2 regions of the Tepidimonas sp. HKU77 genome follow, and region 1 is predicted to be linked to the other one. Evidence: predicted binding sites of a transcription regulator. Region 1 holds the regulator's gene; the other holds the start of a gene.

Region 1 (3,708 bases):
GGCGCTGCGCCAGTCCAACCACGCCGCTTGCAGGGCCGAGGTGTCCAGCCGGGCGTAGCGGTCTAGCAAGTCGCGCACGCGGTCCGCCCGCGTCAGGCTCTGCCACGCGTGCTGGCCGTGGATGTCCACCAGGTATTCCCCCAGCGCCCGCAGCTGGGCGGCGGTGGCCGGGCTGCCGTGGATCCAGGCGCGGCTGCGGCCTTGCGCATCGACGGTGCGGCGCAGCAACACGGGTTCGCCCGCGGCCACCTCGAACCCCTGTTCGCGCAGCCAATCGAGGGCAGCGCGCGGCACGTCGAACTCACCTGCCACCTCGGCGCGCGCCGCGCCCTCACGCACCACGTGCGCTTCCGCGCGTCCGCCCAACAGCAGTTGGAGCGCATCGATCAGGATCGACTTGCCCGCTCCGGTTTCCCCGGTCAGGGCCGTGAATCCGGGGCCCAATTCCAGATCCAACGAGCGCACGATGACGAAGTCGCGTACCGCCAGCCGCAGCCAGCTCATGCCTCGGTCTCCTTGACGGGGGTCATGTGGCAACCCCTTCGTTCCAGTGCAGCTTGCGCCGCAGGGTATCGAAGTAGCTCCAGCCCACCGGGTGCAGCAGCCGCAGCGTGTGCACCGAGCGCCGTACCACAATGCGGTCGCCCGGCAGCAGGCTGGTAAACGTTTGCATGTCGAAGTGCGCGCTGGGTTCGCGTCCGGCGACCACTTCGATCACGATCTCGCCGTCGCTGGGCAGCACGATGGGGCGGTTGGACAGCGTGTGCGGCGCGATCGGCACCATCACCCAGCCGGCGATCGCGGGGTGCAACAGGGGGCCACCGGCCGACAGGGCGTAGGCGGTGGAACCCGTGGGCGAGGCGATGATGAGCCCATCGGCGCGCTGGTTGGCCACAAAGTGGCCATCGACCTCGACGCGCAGCTCGACCATGCTGGGGGCACCCCCGCGGTTGACCACCACGTCGTTCATGGCGATGGTCTCGAACACGCCATGCCCATCGCGCCAGACGCCGGCGTGCATGAGGGTGCGGCGCTCTTCCTCGTAAGCCCCGCGCAGCATGGGATGCAGGATGTCGGCGAACCGATCGAACGGAATGTCGGTGATGAACCCAAGCCGCCCCTGGTTGATTCCGATGAGGGGTACACCATAAGGCCCCAACTGGCGGCCGATGCCCAGCATGGTGCCATCACCCCCGACGACCAGTGCCAGGTCACAATGCGCGCCGATGCCCGCAACGTCGCGCGTGCCATCCCCCAGCGGGCCGATGTGGTGCGCCGTCTCTCGCTCCAGCGTCACCTCGCACCCTTGGTCGTGCAAAAAGTGCACGACCTGCTCCAGGGCCTCGCGGCTGCCACTGGCGTGGTATTTGCCCACCAGGGCCACGCGCTCAAAGCGCAACGCAGCACTGCCGTCCACGGACGCGACGGGCGATGCGGGCTGCACGGTGGGCGGTTTCATGCTCAAATTACAACACGAGAAAGCGACGGTGCCATGATGTTAGACGAGCGTTCCAAATTGCTGCTCAAGGCGTTGGTCGAGCGCTACATAGCGGACGGCCAGCCGGTGGGCTCGCGCACGCTGTCCAAGGCGGCCGGGCTCGATCTGTCGCCCGCAACGATCCGCAACGTGATGAGCGACCTGGAGGACTTGGGGCTGGTGGCCAGTCCCCACACCTCGGCCGGGCGCGTGCCGACACCGCGCGGCTACCGCTATTTCGTGGACACGATGCTGACCGTGCGGCGCGCCGAGCTGCCCACCATCGACGCCCTGCCCGCGCCGGCGTTGGCGGCCGACCAGCCGCGCCAAGTGCTCAGCCAGGCGGCGCAGCTACTGTCGCAGCTGTCGCACTTCGTGGGCGTGGTGCGGGTGCCGCGGCGGTCGGCCGTGTTTCGGCACATCGAATTTCTGCGTCTGTCGGAGCGCCGCGTGCTCGTTATTCTGGTCTCGCCCGACGGGGAGGTGCAAAACCGCATCCTGCACCCCCAGACGGAATTTACCCAAGATCAGCTGCAGTCGGCGGCCAACTACCTGAATGCGCACTACGCCGGGCTGGCGCTCGACGAGGTGCGTGCGCGCCTGCGCGACGAGGTGGATACCCTGCGCGGCGAGATTGCGGGGCTGATGGTCAAGGCGGTGGAGGCCGGCAGCGAGGCGGCCCAGACGGACGAGGTGGTGATCGCGGGCGAGCGCAACCTGCTGGAGGTCGACGACTTTGCGCGCGACATGAGCAATCTGCGTAAGCTGTTCGATTTGTTCGAGCAAAAAACCCAGGTCATGCGGCTGCTGGACATCTCGGCCCAGGCCGACGGGGTGAGCATTTTCATCGGTGGCGACAGCCAGGTGGTGCCATACGAAGAGCTCTCGGTGGTCAGCGCGCCGTATGAAGTCGACGGCCAAGTCGTGGGTACCTTGGGCGTCATCGGCCCGCAGCGCATGCCCTACGACCGCATGATCCAAATCGTCGACATTACCGCCAAGCTGGTCGGGCAAGCGCTCAGTCAGGGTCGGGGGGAGTGATCGCGCGAAGCCATTAGCAGTCTGCTCAGGCGGTATCGTCGTCCACTGCCAGCCAGTCGGTCGCGTCCAGTCCGGAGGGTGCGTCGGCTGGCAGCGCCTCCACGCCCCGCAGGCGGCGCTCGATGGCGCGTGTGCGCACGCCGATGTCGTCGAACTTGCGCGCCGCCTGGTCGATCGATTTGCGCGTGGCGTCGATGATCTGGCCGAATTTGCCAAACTCGGTCTTGACGCTGGCCAGGATGGCCCACACCTCGGACGAGCGCTTCTCGATCGCCAGCGTGCGAAAGCCCAGCCGCAGGCTGTTGAGCATGGCGGCCAACGTCGTGGGCCCTGCCAGCACGACGCGGCATTCGTTTTGTAGCGTCTCGACCATGCCGGGGATGCGGCAAGCCTCGGCGAACAGCCCCTCGGTGGGCAGGAACAGGATCGCGAAGTCAGTGGTCTTGGGGGGGTTGAGGTATTTTTCGCGGATTTTGCGCGCCTCGGCCTTGAGCGCACTGGCAAACGCCTGCGTCGCCCGGGCGATCGTGTCTTTGTCACCGCTGTCGTGCGCGTCCAGCAGCCGCTGATAGTCCTCCACCGGGTACTTGGAGTCGATCGGCAGCCACACCGTCTCCTGGTCGTGGCGCCCCGGCATCTTGATTGCGAACTCGACCAGCTCGTTGCTGCCCTCGACGGTGCGCACGTTGCGCTCGTATTGTTCGACGGTCAAGAGGCTGTCGATGAGCGCGCCCAGTTGCACCTCGCCCCACGTGCCGCGTGCGCGTACGTTGGTCATGACGCGCTTGAGGTCGCCCACGCTACCGGCCAGTTGCTTCATCTCGCCCAGGCCGGCGTGCACCTGCTCCAGCCGTTCGCTCACCAAGCGGAAGGAATCGCCCAGGCGCTGCTCCAGCGTGGCGTGTAGTTTTTCGTCGACGGTGCGGCGCATCTCCTCCAGCTTGGTGGTGTTGTCGGCTTGGATGGCCGCCAGCCGCTCGTTGAGCGCGGCACGCAGCTGCTCCGAGTTGTGCTGTGCCCCCTGCACCATCGCCTGCAACTGCTGTGCCACCGAATCCTGCAGCGCGGCAAACTGTCGGTGCATCAGGCCGCCCGTTGCTTCGAGCTGGTCCTTCAGGGCCTGCGACATCGCGCCCAACTGGGCGGAGACGTCGCGCTTGAGCGCTTCCAGCGTGGTCTGTGTGGCCTGC
Region 2 (3,708 bases), 1.3 Mb from region 1:
GAGCGGCTCATCCGGCACGTAGCGCACACCGTGTGCGGCAGCGGCCGGCTGGTCTACCAGGGGCGCGACGTGGACCTCGACGCCCCGTTCGAGCGCCTGACCATTCGCGAAGCCATCCTGCGCCACACCGACGCGGGCGAGCGCGTGGACGACCCGGATTGGTTGCGCGAGCAGTTGCGCCGCCTGGGGGTCGACCCCGTCAAGGAGCGGCTCGATCGCCGCAGCCTGCCCGGGCTGCAGGTGTTGTACTTCGAGGAGACGGTCGAGGACAAGCTCTGGCAGCCCACGTTTATCTGCAACCATCCGACCGAAATTTCGCCGCTGGCGCGGGCGAGCGACACCGACCCTAGCATCACCGAGCGCTTCGAGCTCTACATCACCGGGCGCGAGGTGGGCAACGGCTTTTCCGAGCTCAACGACCCCGAAGACCAAGCCGCCCGTTTTCACGCCCAGGTGGCCAACAAGGACGCGGGCGACGACGAGGCGATGTACTTCGACGCCGACTACATCCGCGCGCTGGAGTACGGCATGCCGCCGGCAGGCGGCTGTGGCATCGGCATCGACCGCCTGGTCATGCTGCTGACCGACAGCCCCAGCATCCGCGACGTGATTTTGTTCCCCGCGCTGCGGCGCGAGGAGTGAGGGGCCGGCCAGGGCTTAGGCGTACGCCTCCAACGCCTTGCGCAGCTTCTTGAGCGCCGCGGCCTCGATCTGGCGGATACGTTCGGCGCTGACGCCGAATTCCTCTGCCAGCTCGTGCAGCGTGGCGCCGCCGCTGCCATCGTCTTTGACCTGCAACCAGCGCGCCGTGACGATGCGCCGCGAACGCTCATCCAACTGGGCCAGCGCGTGCTCGATGCCTTCCGAGCTCAGGCGCTCGCGTTCGCGCGCCTCCAGCACCGCCGTCGGCTCGTGGCGCTGATCGGCCAGATACGCGATGGGGGCGTGGTGGTCTTCTTGGTCATCCTGCGGCAGCGGGTCGAGCGCGACGTCCGTGCCCGACAGGCGGGCTTCCATCTCGATCACGTCTTCGCGACGCACGTTCAATTCGCGGGCGACGGTGTCGATCTCGGCCTCCGTCAGGCGTTCGCGCCCCACGGCATCGTCATCGGCGTCGGCCTTGAAGCCGCGCTTGAGCGAGCGCAGGTTGAAAAACAGCTTGCGCTGCGCTTTGGTGGTGGCCACCTTGACCATGCGCCAGTTGCGCAGGATGAACTCGTGGATCTCCGCTTTGATCCAGTGCACCGCGTAGCTGACGAGTCGCACCCCCTGCGCGGGGTCGAAGCGCTTGACAGCCTTCATCAGGCCGATGTTGCCCTCCTGGATCAGGTCTGCCTGCGGCAGGCCGTATCCCAGGTACTGGCGCGAAATCGCCACCACCAGCCGCAGGTGCGACATGACCAGCTTGCCGGCGGCCTCCAAATCCTGTTGCTCGCGCCAGCGCCGGGCGCATTCGCGCTCCTCCTCCGCGCTGAGCATGGGGATCTGGTTGACGGCGCGGATGTAGGCATCCAGGTTGCCCAGCGGTGGCAACACGAGCGCGCGGCTCGACCACGAGGCGGCCGGCAGCGTCTGGGTGGCCGGGGCGAGGGCAAGCGTCGTGGACATGGGATCTCCTCTCCTGTGGGTTTCCATATTAGCACTCTCTTTGATCGAGTGCCAGTCGTCCAAGTTCCCCAAGCGATGGGCGCGATGCCCAACATCCCGCCAGGGAAATGCCGCTGCCCGGGCTTGACGCCCCACCGCCATTCGGCGACGCTGCGCCCATGGCAGTGATCTGGCGTTTTTTGGGTTGGGCAGCAGACGCCCGTGCGTGGCGTGGCGTGGGCCGCTGAGCGCTGGCTTGGCTGGCTCTATTTCTGTTTTGCCGAGCCCGGCGCGGACGGAGAGGGCAACGCGACCGCGCTGGCGCGCGCGGTGCTGGCACCCGATGCGACCCGCTTGCAGGAGGTGCAGGTCATCTTTCGGCAGCGGCCACGGCACGAGGGCCGATTGCACTTTGGCTACCGCATCGTGGAGGCGCCGGACGGCTGCTGCGGTTGTTGCCAGCGCCCTGACCGGCTTAGAGACCACACGCGGCGCTGCGCGTACACTTGGTGGATATGTCCCGAAATGTCCTGACCTTGCAACAGGCGGTGCGCGCGCACCCGGTGCTGGCCGATGTGGCCGAGCGCGCCTGGGCCTCGCGCCGCCTGTTACAGCGCGTGGCCGTGCATTTGCCCCCGGCGCTGCGGCCCTTGGTGACGGCGGGTCCGCTGGAGGAAGGTGTGTGGTGCCTGCTGGCGGCCAATCCATCGGTGGCGGCCAAGGTGCGCCAGCTCACCCCTGTGCTGCTGGCGGCGGCGCGTGCGGCCAATGCCGAGGTGCAGGTGCTGCAGGTGCGCGTGGCGGGCCGATCGACATAGCCGCGCCGGCAGGGCGCCGGCAGGTTCCACGGTGCGACTTGCTACAGGGCTACAATGGCCATATGACTGACCCGGGGCGCCGCTGTGCCGCGGGCTCGGTATCGGTTGCGCGCCGCCGTGGGCGGGGTGGCGACCTCGTCATCGTTTTCTTTGAGCCGCACGCCTGGCGGGCCGTGCGGTGGGGTTTGTATGGCCATCCCTTTTCTGACCAAGATTTTCGGCAGCCGCAACGATCGGCTGCTCAAGAGCTACCGCAAGACGGTCGAGCGCATCAATGCGCTGGAAGCCTCGTACGCCATGCTGACGGACGAGCAACTGCAGGCCAAGACGGCCGAGTTCCGCCAGCGGCTGGCCAATGGCGAGTCACTCGATGCGCTGCTGCCAGAGGCATTCGCCACCGTGCGCGAGGCGAGCAAGCGCGTCATGAAGATGCGCCACTTCGACGTGCAGCTCATCGGCGGCATCGCGTTGCACCAGGGCAAGATCGCCGAGATGCGCACCGGTGAGGGCAAGACGCTGACGGCGACACTGCCGGTGTACCTGAACGCGCTGACCGGCAAGGGCGTGCATGTGGTCACCGTCAACGACTACTTGGCCAACCGCGACGCGCAGTGGATGGGCAAGCTCTACCAGTGGTTGGGGCTGAGCGTCGGGGTCAATTTGCCGTTGATGTCGCGCGAGCAAAAGCAAGCCGCCTACGCTGCCGACATCACCTACGGCACCAACAACGAATACGGCTTCGACTACTTGCGCGACAACATGGTCTATGAGGCGCGCGACCGCGTTCAGCGCGGGCTGCACTACGCCATCGTGGACGAGGTGGATTCGATCCTGATCGACGAGGCGCGCACGCCGCTCATCATCAGCGGCCAGGCCGAGGACCACACCGAGCTGTACCAAAAGATCAAAACCCTGGTGCCGCACCTGAAGCGCCAGATCGGCGAGGCCGACCCGCGCACAGGCGAAGGCGTGATCGAGCCGGGCGACTTCACGGTCGATGAGAAGTCGCACCAAATCCACCTGACCGAGCAAGGCCACGAGCGGGCCGAGGAATTGCTCACACAAGCTGGCCTGCTGCCCGCGGGGGCATCGCTGTACGACCCGTCCCATATCACGCTGCTGCACCATTTGGTGACGGCGCTCAAGGCGCAGCATCTGTACCACCGCGACCAGCACTACGTGGTGCAAAACGGCGAGGTGGTGATCGTCGACGAGTTCACGGGCCGGCTGATGGTGGGTCGGCGCTGGAGCGATGGCCTGCACCAGGCAGTGGAGGCCAAGGAGGGCGTGGCCATCCAGCCCG

The links. The regulator HrcA, encoded in region 1, represses chaperone genes, less so after heat shock. The targets are predictions, from matches to a motif close to TTAGCACTCNNNNNNNNNGAGTGCTAA.
Region 2: a site for HrcA is predicted at 1,637-1,663, ahead of rpoH (RNA polymerase sigma factor RpoH). Genes of this name have one in related genera too.

Annotation. Positions count from the first base shown of each region.
Region 1 is NZ_CP187300.1:459,731-463,438, reverse strand. Features, by position in the region: gene recN (DNA repair protein RecN) at 1-504, opposite strand, end outside; gene ACPP3B_RS02130 (NAD kinase) at 527-1,465, opposite strand; gene hrcA (heat-inducible transcriptional repressor HrcA) at 1,496-2,518, shown strand; gene rmuC (DNA recombination protein RmuC) at 2,544-3,708, opposite strand, start outside.
Region 2 is NZ_CP187300.1:1,968,285-1,971,992, forward strand. Features, by position in the region: gene lysS (lysine--tRNA ligase) at 1-642, shown strand, start outside; gene rpoH (RNA polymerase sigma factor RpoH) at 658-1,608, opposite strand; gene ACPP3B_RS09525 (PQQ-dependent sugar dehydrogenase) at 1,810-2,121, shown strand; gene ACPP3B_RS09530 (hypothetical protein) at 2,103-2,405, shown strand; gene secA (preprotein translocase subunit SecA) at 2,595-3,708, shown strand, end outside.